Regions from separate parts of the Acetobacter sp. DmW_125128 genome, predicted to be linked through region 1. Evidence: riboswitches for the same ligand, from Rfam matches in the RefSeq annotation. Region 1 holds a riboswitch; each other region holds the start of a gene.
What was found. Region 1 has a riboswitch for cobalamin ahead of FKW19_RS02450 (DUF1636 domain-containing protein). Riboswitches for the same ligand answer to the same signal wherever they lie in the genome.
Positions count from the first base shown of each region.

Region 2: another riboswitch for cobalamin. It lies ahead of FKW19_RS11740 (TonB-dependent siderophore receptor); the one in region 1 lies ahead of FKW19_RS02450 (DUF1636 domain-containing protein).
Region 3: another riboswitch for cobalamin. It lies ahead of FKW19_RS10625 (Rieske 2Fe-2S domain-containing protein); the one in region 1 lies ahead of FKW19_RS02450 (DUF1636 domain-containing protein).

Region 1 covers NZ_VHOP01000006.1:31,967-37,300, reverse strand. Annotated here, with positions in the region: gene FKW19_RS02460 (FUSC family protein) at 1-1,257, opposite strand, end outside; gene FKW19_RS02455 (MarR family winged helix-turn-helix transcriptional regulator) at 1,247-1,714, opposite strand; cobalamin riboswitch at 1,921-2,155, shown strand; gene FKW19_RS02450 (DUF1636 domain-containing protein) at 2,338-2,766, shown strand; gene cobW (cobalamin biosynthesis protein CobW) at 2,763-3,815, shown strand; gene cobN (cobaltochelatase subunit CobN) at 3,835-5,334, shown strand, end outside.
Region 2 covers NZ_VHOP01000038.1:51,238-56,571, forward strand. Annotated here, with positions in the region: gene FKW19_RS11735 (ABC transporter substrate-binding protein) at 1-274, opposite strand, end outside; gene FKW19_RS11740 (TonB-dependent siderophore receptor) at 274-2,448, opposite strand; cobalamin riboswitch at 2,584-2,819, opposite strand; gene FKW19_RS11745 (Na+/H+ antiporter) at 2,872-4,584, opposite strand; gene FKW19_RS11750 (LysR family transcriptional regulator) at 4,650-5,334, opposite strand, start outside.
Region 3 covers NZ_VHOP01000034.1:78,742-84,075, reverse strand. Annotated here, with positions in the region: gene FKW19_RS10645 (epoxyqueuosine reductase QueH) at 1-188, shown strand, start outside; gene FKW19_RS10640 (hypothetical protein) at 385-873, shown strand; gene FKW19_RS10635 (methionine synthase) at 893-1,924, opposite strand; gene FKW19_RS10630 (DUF1852 domain-containing protein) at 1,952-2,935, opposite strand; gene FKW19_RS15965 (hypothetical protein) at 3,181-3,309, opposite strand; cobalamin riboswitch at 3,293-3,525, shown strand; gene FKW19_RS10625 (Rieske 2Fe-2S domain-containing protein) at 3,852-4,946, shown strand; gene FKW19_RS10620 (hypothetical protein) at 4,943-5,334, shown strand, end outside.

The sequences.
Region 1 (5,334 bases):
CATGCCGCGCACACCATTGCGCAAGGCTACAGGCCATTCCAGATATTGGCGTGTGTGGGAAGATTCACGATCGCGGCGCAGGCTTGTAAGATCGTATAGGGCAAGATCTATCTGTACCAAAATATCACGCGTATTATCCAATGTGGCCAGCAAACTGGGTGCCGGATTGTTGCGTGAAAGTTGTTCCAGATTTTTCAGGCATTCATGCAGGCAGGCAGAAACCGGGGCGGGGTTTTCCAGCCAGCCGGGTTGTTCTGTAAGGTGCAGAATCTGCTCTAATGTTTCGGCAACATACTGATGCACAGGGCGTGATTGCGCATCTACCAAAGAGAGATTGAGCCAATAAGGATGATAGCTGACAATAAGCCCGGTTAAACGGTTAAGTGCCAAGCGCAGGTTGGAAATACGGGCCTGCATGTCGGGGTCATCTGCTGCGGCAAATTCTATGGCTGGTGTTAATCCTGCCATACCCGCCAGAAGGCGGCTGCGGCTATCATAAAGAGGTTGCGGCAGGCTACGGAATGCTGTGCCTGTGGTTGTAGTATCTGTTATTTCGGAAGGATTGTTTTCTTTTTCCGTATTTTCTTCTGGGTGAGAAGAAATACCTTCCTGTGCATGAAAGTTTTTTGCGTGGAGAATGGTGTCACGAAAGGCGTTGCCCAGTTTTTCCATCACCGCACTGGGTTTACGGGGGCTTGTTACCATAAATACACAAGCCGTTACCACCACACCGGTTACTACGGCAGAAAGTCGCCCCATTGCAGAAAGAAAAATATTGTCTGGGTCCGCAAAAGCAGGTGCGGCAATAATAACAATTGTATAACCGGTTAATACAGCAGCATAGGCGCGAAAAAAGCGCAGGAATGTGGCGACCATGCAGGCTATTCCGACAAAAACAGAAAGAGCCGCAAAATACAGAACAGGGGACTGTACAAATATAGCCATAATGCCAATGCTGATAACGGCACCAATAACTGTGCCGATAACACGCCATACGCTTTTGGAAACCATAGCCCCTACAGTTGGATTTGCCACAATAAGAACAGTTGTGGCTGCACTGAGGGGAGAGTGAAGCTGGAACATGAACGCCAGAAAAACGGCAATGCCAATGCATAAAAAGACGCGGGCAGAATAGCCTGCGGTAGCCTTAAAGGCATTCCACTGGGCTTCATCAGAAAAAAGGGCAGGTAAGCAGCGGGAGAACACAGCGTTAAAGGAAGATAGTGTGTTACTGCTTTGCTCGGATCTAGCGTTCATGATGTGTTTCCAGCATGCAGGAAAGATCATGAATTAAGCTACGCACTTGGTCTTCTGTGAGGTTCTGGCGGACAGTCTGTTCAAGCTGTGCAGAAATAGTGTGAAACAGCACACATCTTTCTTGCCCTGCAGGTGTGAGCACAAGCTTTTTGGCGCGCCGGTCCTGCATATCCTGTTGGCGTGTGATCAGCTTTTGTTTTTCCAACAAATCCAGAATACGCACCAGTGCAGAACAATCCACGTTCATGGCGGCTGCAAGATCACTTTGCGTGGCTCCATCGGGCATCATCATCAAATAAGCCATCGGGCGCATACTGGCTAATGTCATGCCATGGGGGCGCAAGGCCCTGTCCAGTTGCGTGCGCCAGACTGTGGCTAACCGCATAATACGGAAGGTAAGCGCCATGTCTGAAAAACGCGTTTCATCCAGTGTGGGCAGAACGCGTGGAGAAGTCATGGAATCCTCATTAGTTAGCTAAAGAATATTTGATATATAAAGTATATTCATACGAATATAACATAGCTGTTTTGCGCGTCAATAATGGAAATAAAGCTACAAAGCACAGGAACATTAGCGTGAAACCTCAATCCTGTTTCGGATGGTAGAGCTTAAAGTTGTGAGGTCATAAAAACTGCGGGTTGAAAGCAAAGGCCGCTTATGCGCATTGTGCACCGGCTAATGGTGTCCTTTACGGGATGAAAAGGGAAGAACGGTGCAAGGCCGTCGCTGCCCCCGCAACTGTAAGTGACCCATGGTGTTCCGTAAGGGCTTTCGGGCCTCAACCACTGGTCTGCATGCAGGCTGGGAAGGTAGGGAGCGCCGTTTTATGTTCTGGCCTATAGGCTGGGGTATATGTGGGTACAAGCCAGGAAACCTGCCATTGGTGCCAGTATGCGTAAGCATGTTGGTGGGCCTTAGTTATTATTAAGTTCTGGCGTTGCTGCTGGCGGGGTGCCCGGCAGGCATAGATGTACCATAGGGTATATTTCCTCTGCTTATCTCTGAGGTAGAGGCGCCGGGTGTCTGCACCCCGTCAAGCGGCTGTTCTTTGAGAATGGCGGTTATTTCAGGGATACAGCATGGCCGAAGCTCCCGATTCTTCTCAAAAATCACCTCAGAATCGTCCTGTTTTGCATGTGTGTGTCACGTGTCGGCGCGGTGGGCCTGCTATGGATCAACCGCCGGGTGCCCAGCTATATGCACGTTTACAGGCCTTGGTGCAGGAAGCAGAAGCTACTGGGCAGGAAGCTCCCGTTCTGCTGCGTCAGGTTCAGTGTTTGGCAGCCTGCGATCGCGGATGCACTGCAGCCATTGCTATGCCAGAGCGTTGGACATGGTTATTAGGACATCTGGGTACAGAAAAAGCAGAAGATCTGCTGTCTTATGCCCAACTCTATGCAAAGTCTGCGCGGGGAACAGTCATGCCTTCGCGCCGTCCGGCATCTCTTTCCAATATGGTGTTGGGGCGTGTTCCCGCACAACTTTATGATGAACAGGAGCCTTCATGACAATCGCATCTCGCGTGCCTGTAACCATTATCACTGGTTTTTTAGGGGCAGGTAAAACAACCCTTTTGCGTAATCTGCTTCAGCGTGCTGCAGGGCACCGTATTGCCGTGGTGGTGAACGAATTTGGTTCCCTTGGCATTGATGGGGAAATCCTGCGCGGATGCGGAGTGGAAGGCTGCAAGGAAGATGACATTGTAGAGCTGACCAACGGTTGCTTGTGCTGCACGGTAGCAGATGATTTTCTGCCAACCATGGAAGCTCTGCTAGATCGGGCTGATCCACCGGAACATGTGGTTATTGAAACATCTGGTTTGGCACTGCCTAAACCATTGCTCAAGGCTTTTGGTTGGCCAACAGTGCGTAACCGCATGACAGTTGATGGCGTGATAACGGTAGTAGATGCACCAGCAGTGGCAGCAGGCCGTTTTGCAGATGATCCTGAAGCTATTGCCCAGCAGCGTGCGGCAGATCCTTCCTTGGATCATGACAACCCATTAGCAGAAGTTTTTGAAGATCAGATTAATGCCGCAGATCTTGTGGTGTTGAACAAGACAGATCTGCTGGATGCAGATGCGCTGACACGTGTTGAAGATGAAATCCGCCACACGGCACCACGCCCAGTTCAGATTGTGCGTGCCACAGAAGGCAAGGTGGATCCAGCCATATTGCTTGGGATTGGGGCAGCGGCAGAAGCAGACTTGGCTGCGCGTCCTTCTCATCATGATGCAGAGGATGGCGAACACGAACATGATGACTTTGAAAGTTTTGTCGTGCGCGTGCCTGAGCAGCACAGCGTCGAGCAGTTTTTAACGCTCTTGCAGGATACGGCGCGCCGTTATGATGTACTGCGCATGAAAGGTTTTGCAGCGGTAGCAGGCAAGGCTATGCGTTTGGCTGTGCAGGGTGTGGGGGTGCGTTTCCGGCACGAATTTGATCGTCCTCTTTCCGCTAACGAAAAACGAGAAGGCCGCATTGTCGTGATCGGGCAAAAGGGGCTGGATGCTGCATCCATAGCCAAGGCTCTTGGCGGCACCTTGGTAACGGCCTGATTAAGGACGGAGTAGGCTTATGCATCTTTTGGTGCGGGACAACCGGACGCTCGATGAACAGGAAATGGCAGAGGATCTTAATCTTCCCTCTGCTGATCTTGTTGTACTTTCTTTTACAGAAAGTGATCTTCTGGCCCTGCGCCATGCAGAAGCCTTGCTACGTGCTCAAACTGAAGAAGGCATAGTGCTTCCCACCTTGCAGGTCACAAGCCTGGCAAGATTACGCCATCCTATGTCGATCGATTTGTACATTGAAACCACATTGCAAAAAGCGCGCTGTGTTGTGGTGCGGCTGTTGGGTGGTTTGGATTACTGGCGTTATGGGGCAGAAGAACTGGCGGCATGGAGCCGTGAAACAGGCGTGCCGCTGGCTTTGTTACCCGGTGATACGTCACAAAGTTCTGTTTCTGATGTGCTGGAACAGGCAGTACATACCGGAGATGATGGACGGCTGGCGGAACTTTCCACTATTTCCGCAGAACATTACGCGCGGTTAAACGGTTTTTTCCAACAAGGAGGGCCGGATAACATCTGCGCAGCATTGGAAGTTATGTCTGCACTGGCAGGGATGCAGGAAGATAAAGGGACACATCCTAAAGCATTGCCTGCATGGGGCGTATATCGTTCTTATCCTACTACCGTCATGCCAGTTCAGGTGCAGATAAAAGCAGTGATACTTCTTTATCGCGCGCATTTGCTGGTAGGAGACGTGGCAGGGCCGGAATGTTTGGCAGAAGAACTGGCGCAACGTGGCTGTGCTGTAGATATTGTATATGTTACATCTTTGAAAGATCCTAACGTTTCTGATGATGTAAGCTATTATCTACAACGTGTAAAACCTGATGTTGTTCTGGATGCAACGTGTTTTTCTGCACGAAGCCAGAATGGTTTTTCACCATTGGATGTGGCCGATGCGCCTATTTTGCAGCTTCTGCAGCCGGGGTGCACACAGGATTTGTGGCAAGAAAGTCCACGAGGTCTGGCGCGGGCGGATATGGCCATGCAAGTGGTATTGCCAGAACTGGACGGCACAATTGCAACATTTCCAATTTCTTTCAGAAAAGATGCACAGCCCGGACAGCCTGCATTTAGAGAACCTTATAAACCGGGTATAAAGTTGGTGGCAGGCCGTGCAATTGCATGGGCTAAATTGCGGAAAATTGCGCAATCAGACAAAAAAATATCTATTATTCTATCTGACTACCCAGGTGCAGGGCTCGAAAAATCTGGGGCCCATATAGCGCATGCTGTGGGGTTAGATGGTTTTGCATCTACATCTTCCATTCTCACGCTCTTGTATAAGGCAGGTTATCATACAGGAGCAGAAAATGTTCCTGATGCAAAAGCCCTTGCCGCAGCACTTGTTGGTGGCAGTTTAAAGCCTGTTCTTGATACAAAGCTGTATCGTCAGTTTTTGGCATATTTAGATCCGGATTTTGTAAAATCTGTTTTTGCAGCATGGGGTGATCCCGAACACGATGCTAATGTAAAAGATGGCGTGTTTTGTCAGCGTTACATC
Region 2 (5,334 bases), on a different contig from region 1:
CCACATCTGGTTTGGCGGCCAACACTGTTTCCGCCGTGGATTGCAACACCGGCACGTCCTGCGCCTGCTGGCACAACACAGATTCCGTGCAATCCCGCGCCAAAGTGGAAAGGCCTATAATATCCTTGTGGTCTGCCAACATAAGGGCAAGCTGATCTGTGCACAGGTTAAGCGATGCCACACGCTCTGCCCGTTCCGCCCCCGGCGCAGGCACCGCAAGGGCTGCACCCAGTACACACATACCCACCCGGCGGAGGATTACGGAAAACTGCATCAGTAATTCAGCGTAAAGCCGCCATAGCCTGCGCGGCCGGGCTGAAGGTAGCCTATGGGGCTTTCATACTGGCGGTTCAGCAAGTTATCTGCCCGCGCAAACACTGTTACATAGCGGTTGATTTTATAACTGGCCGCCAGATCTATGGTGAAATATCCGTGGTCTTTACCGCATGTGCTGCAATACTGGTACGTATCGGAAATAACAGGCACATCACGCGCGCCGCTGACATACAGAATATTGCCCGAAAGCGAGAGCCCATCCACCGGCTGCCATGTGGTATTGAAGTTGAACTTGTGCTGCGGGCGGCGTTGGAGTTCTTGCCCGGTAGAGGCATCTCGCGCGTGGGTCCATGTATAGTTCAGGTTGAAATCCAGCGTATCCAGCGCTTTCCAGTCCAGATACGCTTCCACGCCATACATGCGGGCACGGGCGACGTTATTGTAGGAGTAGGTGGAGTAATAATTTTCGTAAGAACTTACGGACTGGATAAGGTTGCGCACGTGGTTTTCATACCATGTGGCCCCAAAATGCAATTTGTCATGCGCCAAGGTTTGTTCTACGCCCACATCATACCCTATCAGGCGCTCGGCCCGCAGGTTGGGGTTCCCCTTTTCTGCATAGCTGGTGGAAATCTGGTTGGCAAAAAGCTGATACAATGAAGGGCCATGAAAACCACTGCCTGCACTGGCCTTGATAACCGTGCCGCTGTGCGGAATATGAATGGCCGGAGCCACGCGCCACGTCACATAATTGCCGTAGCGGGAATTGGCGTCATACCGGATATTGGCCGCACCATATAAAATCTTGTTCCAATTACCCTGATACTGCCCATACCCTGCCGTGGTATCCATGCCCGCACTGGTGCTGAACGGCGTGGAAGATGGCGCGCTATTTCCTTGGCTGGAATTAAACGTATCATGAAAATGCTCTGCCCCCACAAGCAGAGATCCGTATTTATCCAGATTGACGGTGCCGTGCCAGTCTATCTTGATACGGCTGGTGCGGTAATATGTGGGATCATACTGCAAGGCATCGCCTTCCAGCGTGGTGCCGGTTTCTGTCCAGCTTCTGCGGCCTGTCATATACCCCAGACCAATGACCTGATCGAACCTGCCACCAAATGAGGACAAATGCGCAGTGCCCCGCACAATGGCCTGATTTTGCGTGGTATGTTCACGCTCGCTGCTGACATCACCGTAATATCCCAAGCGGCTGTAATATTCATCTTCCATATTATAGCTGCTGTAGGTGTGCAGATTGCTCTGGATCAGCCGGGCCGTTAGCCCCAGATCAAAATTATGCGTCACATCATAGCCAAGGCGAATATTGGCGGAGCGGTTATCGTTTCTATCCCCCCGGTGGCGCTGCTCCTTATCTGCGCCAAAATAGCGCCCGATATAACGCGGGATTTCATGAAAGCCATCCTGCCGGTAATGAGAAAGCTCCACATTGTAATGGAACTTTCCCTTACTGCCGCGCGCGCCCATAACCTGATTAAACGTGCCGTAAGATCCACCTTCCACCCGCACAAAAGGGGTGAACCTACCCTGCCCTTGCGCGGTGGTTATATCAATCACCCCGGCCATGGCATCCGCCCCGTACAGGCCACTTTGCGGCCCGCGCAAAATTTCTATGCGGCCCATGCCATCGGTTACAAACTGCGCGGCATCAAACGCACCAGAAGTGGAGCTGCCATCGTTAATATCCATGCCATCCAGCCGCACTTTTACCTCGTTGGCATTGTTGCCACGCATAAAAATAGAGGTAGTGCCCCCAAAACCGCCCGAACGCACCACATTCAGCCCCGGTTGGCGGGCCAGAATATCTGTTAACGTGCGGCGCTGCTGGGTGAGTATCTGCTTTTCTGTCACGATCGTCATGGCCGTGCCAATTTCATCCGCCCGCATGGGCCGCCGTGCGGCACTAACCGTAATGTAATCCGGGTAAGCCTGCGCACTGCGCGCTTGCACAGCTTGCATGCCCTCCACCCCGGCCAAAACAGGCGCATTTTGTGGCGCCGGAACAGTGGTAGCTGGTGTTGCTGCCGCCTTGGTGGCAACAGTATTTTTGCTCGTTGATGTGACGGAGGTTGGGGCATCTGCCGCCCAAACGGCAGTGGTTTCTACCAGCAGCAAAGATGAGCCGGTAAGCAAAAGGGTTTTAAGGCGCATGGCTTTAGGCAATCTCGCGGTTTAACAGCGTTGCCACGAGACCTGGCCCGGCTTTTTCCACCACAGGGGCGCAAACCACCCCATAGGCTAACCGCTAGCCCAGCCTGCCAGCACACCCCGGCTGACATGCCCCGTCTGCAACTGTGTGCTGATGGCAGGTCTCCTGGCTTGCGGTTTTTTCGGTTGTGGCACCCCTTCCCGGAAAGGTTTGTTCCAGTGGGCCAGCGCGTAAGGCGCTGTGCGTGCACATCCATGCCGCTTACAGTTGCGGGGACAGCCCGGGAATATCGCAAAACCATTGCAGGCAACGGCGCGGGCACCCGGTTCCCTTTTCATTCCCCTAAGGGGAAACCATCATGCGGTGTGGTTTACAGGCTGGGGGTGGCTTGTCAACAAAAGCACGCCACGTTTGGCAGGCGGGCTTTAGGCCTCCCGCGGGAGGCGCTGAGACTGCGAGCGGATCACCTGCTCCTCATAATCCAGTTCCTGCTGGAGCTTCCATTCTGTTTGGTCATTGATCTCTCTGCGCGATGTCATATCTCGCATGGCCTGCCGTTCTGCCCGCAGCAATTGCAGGCGCAGGGCCAGATCCATACGTGCATGGCGCAATGCCCGGTTACGATCCAGCGGCGTAATGCGCGGCGTTTCATCCTCCTCTTCCAACCGGCTGTGATACAGTTGATAGAGGCGGTCTATCACCTCCTGCCGCAGGGCTTCATCTGCGGCACTTTGCCCCTCCGGCTTAGCCAGTGCTGTGCCCTTTGGGTTGGGCGCAGGCGGCTGCGTGCGCGCTTTTGTAAGCACTGCAAGGGCTGCGCGTATCAGTTTTTGGCGGGCCATGTTTTCTTCCTGCGCATTTTTATCCACCGTTTCGTGCGGCAAAAAACGCAGGCACAGAGGAATGAACACACTGGCCGCCAGCAGGGAAAGCACAATTACACCTGTAGCCGCCACCACCACGGCATCGCGCATGGGAAAGGCATCTGTGCCATCCGCTCCTTCTGGCAGAGAAAGCACAGCCGCCAGCGTAACGGCCCCGCGCACCCCGGCAAATGTCAGCAACAAGCTGCCTGCAAAACCCGTGGGTTCAAACGGCAGGCTGCCAATACGCGCCACCACCCAACGGCCAAAAACGGATGTCCATACGCCTGCAAACCGCATGGCCAGCATAATGGCGTATATTTGCACCACAAACAGGCTAACTTGCCACAAAGCCACATCGTATTTATGGCCCAACGCCACGCCATGTTGCAGCAATTCTGGCAACTGCAAGCCCAGAAACAAAAAGATAAGCGCGTTAAAAACGTAGCTGACAATGTTCCATACGGTTGTGGCCTGTAAGCGGGTAAAGGTGGCGGTATCCTCTATCATACCGGAAAGTTTAAGCACCATGCAGCCTGCCACGGCGGCCAGAATGCCCGAACATTCCACCGCTTCCGCCGCTGCGTACATTAAAAATGGCAAGAGCAGCACAAAGATGATTTGGGATTGCGAATCATCATACCCACGACGCACCAGCACGCGGTTAAGCTTAACAGTCAGCCATGCCACCGCAGCGCCCACCAGCAAGCCGCCCAGCGCCACCATTAAAAACGTGCCAAAAGCCTGCCTGTAAGAGAACTCCCCCGTAAGGGCATCGGCCATGGCAAAGCGAAAGCACACAAGGCCGGAGGCATCGTTAAACAGGGCCTCACCAGATAAAATCTGCAACAACCGATTGGGAACTTTGCGCCCTTCAATAAGGCTGGAAACAGCTACCGTATCTGTGGGGGAAAGCGCTGCCGCCAGCGTAAAACAGATGGGCAAGCCCAGTTCTGGCACAATCCAATGAATAGCATAGCCACATACCAGCGTGCTGATAACCACAAGCCCAAAGGCCAAAAACAGAATGGGGCCGCGCAGTTCTGAAAACTCACGCAATGGCATGCGGAATGAATCTGCAAACAGCAAAGGCGGCAGAAATACAAACATGAACATATCTGGCTGCAAGCTGACATGCATGCCCGCCAACGCCGCAAACACACCCAGAATGATAAGAATAACCGGCTGCGGAACCTTCTGTTTAAACAGGGCAACAAGCAGGCTGCTAACTGCCGCCAGCAAAAGCAGCAACAGAATGTTTTCTATGGTTAACATGGCTTGCGCTCTTTGGGCGTGTTTAGGCGTTTATGCAACGGGCATTATGCACATACACGCCACCTTTACGGAGCGGCGGAAACAGGGCGTAAAACCTGCTGGCGCACCAGTTCCTCCAGCCATGCGGCAAACACCTGCACCCGCATGGAAAGATGCCGCCGGTGTGGGTAAAGCAACGCCATAGGCAAAGGGGCCGCACACCATTTGGGCAGCACTTTTACCAACTGGCCGGTATGCAGGTAAGAGCGCACATCGTACGCGGGTATCTGAATCATCCCCAACCCAGCCAGCGCACAGGCTATAAGGGCTTCTGCACTGTTTACTGTTACACGGCCCGGCATATCCAGCGTGTGGGTTTGGCCGTTTTCTTCCCACTCCCATTGTTCCACGCGGCCATTCTGGGGGGAGGCATAATTTACGGCCTCGTGCCCATGCAGCAGGTCTGCCGGGCATTGGGGTGCGCCGTGCTGATGCAGATATGCCGGGCTGGCCACGTTTATCAGCTTTAACTCCCCCATACGGCGGGCAATCAGCCCGGAATCCTGCAAAGGGCCCACGCGCAGCACACAATCCAACCCATCTTCCACCAGATTAACGGCCTTGTCCGTTACCCCCAGTTCCACCGAAAGGCCGGGATATGTTGCCAGAAAATCGGGCAATGCCGGAGCCACTATCAGCCGCCCAATGCGGCCGGGCATGTTAACGCGCAATACGCCTTGCACGGCACTTTCGCTCTGGCGGAACAGATTT
Region 3 (5,334 bases), on a different contig from region 1:
ATTTCAACTGGCGCAAAGGGGGTGGCTCCGCGCGAATGATCGAGATTAGCAAGCAGGAGAAGTTTTACCAGCAGGAATATTGCGGCTGCGCCTATTCCCTGCGTGATACCAATGCTCACCGCCGCAGTCAGGGGCGTTCGCCGATCGAGCTTGGCAAGCTCTATTATGGAACTGATGATGAGGCCTGATCACACACAAGATGACGGAGCTTGTTTGTTCGGCGAAGTTCCACCTACTACGACACGTGATAATAAACCACAGCACGAACCAGTTCTGAGATGTGATGAGCCGGAGGACAGCGTCTCTGATGAGGAAAGTCAGTTCGGCTGTCCGTGTTGTATAAACCCGTGGTTCCGTTGATCTGGACAAAATACTGTTTGAACGGTGAAACGATCCATACATCATGCCCTTGTCAGAGATATTCTGTCTTATCTCCAAGCACCTGAACGTCTGGCCCTTTCAAAGGGCGAACGTCTCACCCGTTTTGTGGATTTTCTTTCAGAACATCACAGGATTATTGTTTGCCGAAAGCAGGAATGTCGGAAACGACTGCGTCGGTTCGAGCACATTCTGGACATGGCGTGCCCCACGACCAATAAAGCGCGCGATATTGGAAAACTGATCACGACGGTGGAGGAAATCTGCACACACCCTTTCACACCAGCCACTCTTCAGGATGCTTTGGGAGTTTCCAGTCGGGAACGTATCAGATGGACGCGTGACGGCAAGCTTCGGCCGATTGGAACGAAAATGATAAAGGATCGAGGGCGTTTCTCGCTGGCTTTATACAGTGCGGAAGACGTGGTGAGACTGCTGATGGCTCCGGAAATTCTGGCATCATGGAGGGCAAGACCTGTGTCCTGCCCTCCATGATAGAAACCCGCAGAGCTACCTAGCCGACCGAAAGTTCTTTTCGAACAATTTCCGCACCTGCGCCCAGAGCACCCAGTTTTCCACGCGCTACATCACGCGGTAACGGTGCCATACCGCAATTGGTGCAGGGGTAAAGCTTGTCAGCATCAACAAACTGAAGTGCTTTTCGCAGAATATCGGCGACTTTTTCAGGCGTCTCAATGGTTTTGGTGGCCACGTCAATGGCGCCAACCATGACCTTTTTTCCACGAATGAGTTCGATCAGATCCATTGGAACGCGGGAGTTCTGACATTCCAATGAAATCAGATCGATATTGGATTTTTGCAGTTTGGGAAAGATCTCTTCATACTGACGCCACTCTTCCCCAAGAGCATTTTTCCAATCGATATTGGCTTTGATGCCGTAACCATAACAGATATGAACTGCTGTCTCGCACTTCAGCCCTTCAATAGCTTTCTCTAATGTGGCAATGCCCCAGTCATTGACCTCATCAAAGAAAACATTGAAGGCGGGTTCATCGAACTGGATGATGTCGACACCAGCCGCTTCCAGTTCTTTTGCTTCCTGATTGAGAATTTTGGCAAATTCCCAAGCGAGTTTTTCACGGCTTTTGTAGTGGCCATCATAGAGCGTGTCGATCATCGTCATGGGGCCGGGGAGCGCCCATTTGATAGGTTTCTTTGTCAGGGTGCGTAAAAACTTTGCATCCTCGACAAAAACCGGTTTTTCACGCGCTACGGCGCCGACAACGGATGGTACGCTCGCATCGTAGCGGTTGCGAATTTTGACTGTCTGACGGTTCTCGAAATCGACACCACTGAGATGCTCAATAAAGGTCGTGACGAAATGCTGACGCGTCTGCTCGCCGTCACTGACGATATCAATGCCAGCACGGTTCTGATCGTCCAGCGTCAGGCGAAGCGCATCCTGCTTACCTTCGACCAGCTCTTCCCCCTGCAATTTCCAGGGGGACCAGAGTGTCTCAGGCTGTGCGAGCCATGAGGGTTTCGGCAGGCTGCCAGCCGTTGAGGTGGGGAGGAGTGTTTTCATGAGAGGTAACCTTGTATTTCTGATGGATCAGGCGACGTAACCGGCAGACCATTTTTCGAGAATGTCGTGATATGGCTTGATGAAATGCTCGTCCGTATAGTGTCCCTGTGAGATCGCCAGTTGTGTACGCTCCTCCCGATCGTAGACAATGCGGGTGTTGGAATAGTCCTGATGTTTTAGGCTCGGTTGATAACAGTCAGCCGCAGCAGAATTGGCATTGTAAATTTCAGGACGGTAAATTTTCTGAAAAGATTCCATCACGCTGATGGTGCTGATCAGTTCAAGAGCAGAGTAGTCAGACAGCAGATCGCCAAAAAAATAGAAGGCCAGTGGCGCAGCACTATTGCGCGGCATGAAATAACGAACTTGCATTCCCATTTTTTTAAAATACTGGTCTGTCAGAGAAAATTCACGCTGTTCATACTCAACGCCGAGAACAGGATGCTGATTTTCCGTTCGATGATAGGTGCGATTGGTCGAGACACTGAGGCAGATAACCGGTAATTTTTTAAAATTCTGCTTGTAAGCAGACGAGTTCATAACGCTTTTAAAGAGATTTCCATGTAGGTTCCCATAATTATGGGGAACACTGAATTTGGCTTTTTCTTTATTGTAAGCCGGTAACAACACGCTGAAGTCGTAATCCCGCACGTACGAGGAAAAACTGTTTCCGGCGAGGCCCTCTATCCGTTTGTTGGCGTTTTTATCAACAATTGTTGTGTAGAGGACTTCGATCAGAGGAAAGCTGCCGCTTTTGCCTGCAAAGGCGAGATCCATCTCCACAGAAACGATTTCAAGTTCAAGAGTGTAACGATCTCTGTTGGCATTATCCCAATGCGCCAGATCATTGAACCGGTTGTCTATCATCCGCAGGACATTGCGCAGGTTTTCCTGACGGCTTTTCCCTCTCGCCAGATTGGCAAAATTGGTCGTAAGGCGGGTTCTGTCGGAAGGATGATAGTTTTCATCGAAACGAAGCCGATGGATACTGAATGTCGAATCCTGAATCATTGTTGTTCTGCATCCCTATTTCCACCGTAAACCAGAATGCGGGCACGGGGGCATGGCGTCCCCAAGTTTGTCTTCTGAGTTTTTTAGGCGGTGGTGGTCATCGTCATGGTAGCTTTATGCCTGAACGAACCCGTGAGCAGAAATGATTTGATTTCATCAATACATCAATATTGTTCATGGACTAATGTGGCTGCATTGCTTCGGGAAAAGACGCAGTCAGAAACTGATTGGCGTAATGTTTGTTTTCAGGACATCAGCTCAATCCGGTCTCGGTCTACATGCGAAAAACTGATATCTGCCTTTCGCAGCTCCAGAATGTTCCAGCTTGCACGTGGGATGCGTTTGGCGGCATGGTGCAGGAGCAAACGCTTCAATGGTCCCGCGCGAGCGGGTTAATAGGGAACTCCGTTATGTTCTGGTCAGACAATCGGCCGGAAGCAAAGTCGGAGGCTGCTCCCGCAACTGTAGGCGGTATGCCGCTGGTTCGTTCACTTTGAACGTGAACCACTGTTCTCATAGGAACGGGAAGGTTGGAACCAGTTGGCCATGATCCGTGAGCCAGGAGACCTGCCATTGCTCAGCCACCAACCGTCGGGCGGGATGACCGAAGGGAGGAGAGAATATATGCCTGTCTGCCTCATGCCTCGGTCACTCCTGATGAATCAGGCGATGGACTCTTTTCAGGTCAGGGGGACTTACCCCATCATTTCTGGCCGATATACGAATGACGCTTTTGTGCTGCAAACAGCATTGATCCGTTAGACACTTCAGAGTCAGTCACCGGACAATCATGCATTCTGTCCGATAATTGATAACGGGTACACTTGCTCAGACAAAATGTGAGAGACGACACGATGCTCCATGACGAGGGGTTGTATTGTTTCCTTTGCGCTGAGCCAGTTGAAAAGCCGAGGCAATGGAAAACGAACTTCACCAAATTTCAGATCATTCAGCGTGCGCGGTACAGATTGATTTAAGACGTGTCAGAACCAATCCGAACTTCTGGTATCCTGTCGCATGGTCCCGTGAATTGGGACGGGAAAAGGCAATCGATGTCCGGTTTGCAGGGCAGCATATCGTCGTCGTGCGCCCCAAAAGCGGCATTCCTTATGCTCTGGATGGCCTGTGCGCCCATCGGCAGGTTCTGCTTGGCAAAGGAAACGTCCATGGTGACCTGATAAGCTGCGTTGCTCATGGTCTGAGATATAACCGGGACGGCCAATGTGTTTCGCCGAATGTTTCAGCCGAAGCGCAATGTCTGCGTCTCAAAAGTTGGGCCTGCCGCGAAAAAGATGGGCTTATTTTTGTTTTCATGGGAGACCAGTCTCTTGCGGCGACGACCGCGCTTCCTGATTTTCCAAGGGTGAGAGACAGGCGCTATCGCACGCGGCGCTTCGGGCAGGTGGTGAACTGTCATTACAGTTTCATGCATGAAAACCTGATGGATATGAATCATCAGGTTCTGCACAGTCGGTTGGTCGGGAAAATGAAGCCTCGGTTCCTCGGAATGGATCACGGAGAGGATTTTGTGGAGGCCCGCTACACCTTTGCACGAACCGGCGGCAAACAGCCTTTGAGCGAGGCGCTGATCTACGGCCAGAGACGCCGTGATGGTCGGGATTTTGCCTACCGGGATGTCATGACCATCAGGACACAATATCCTTACCAGATCCTGCGTATTGAAACGCAAGGGATTGAGGAACCCGTGATGGAGTTATGGATCTCTTATGTGCCGCAGGATCGTGAGGAGTTGACCAACCGTGTTTTCGGTCTGTTGTCGATCAAACGACTGAAAGTGCCTTTTTTACTGGATCTTGCCTGGCCAATACTGGTCGCATTCACGGAGCGCGTCTTCTTTGAAGATCGCGAGATTGTCGAGCTGGAACAGGCTGCATGGAAAGACCTCGGTGGAGATCACAATCGGGAAGTCTTCCCGGTTATCAATCAACTTCGTGATCTGCTCAGGCGATGTGGTCAGGCGCCAGAGAGTGTAGAAAAGACGGTCCCATGAGATTGCCTTTTATCGCGCCACCTTCCCATGCTTTTCATCCTTTGCTGGAAAAGATCATTTTTCTGGCACCTGATCGAACCTGTGTCATTTCTTTGCTGGGGACAGATGCAGCTTTACCTGAAGAAGAACAATTGCAGCAGAATGGCTATGATCTTTTCCAGATGACTGTTTCCAATCTACCAACAGACCATCAGATACGTGGTGACTATCTGGAAGCACATTTCAGGCCGCTTCTCGATACAGCGATAGAAATGGCGATGGCGCTGACTGACAGGCCAGCGCACGTGCCGGAAGCAAGTTACGTGCAAACCTATATAGCGGTTCAGAATCTGATTGGTGCACAGAAAGCTGCGATGGATCTGTATTGTCGTGTGCAAGTTGAATTTAT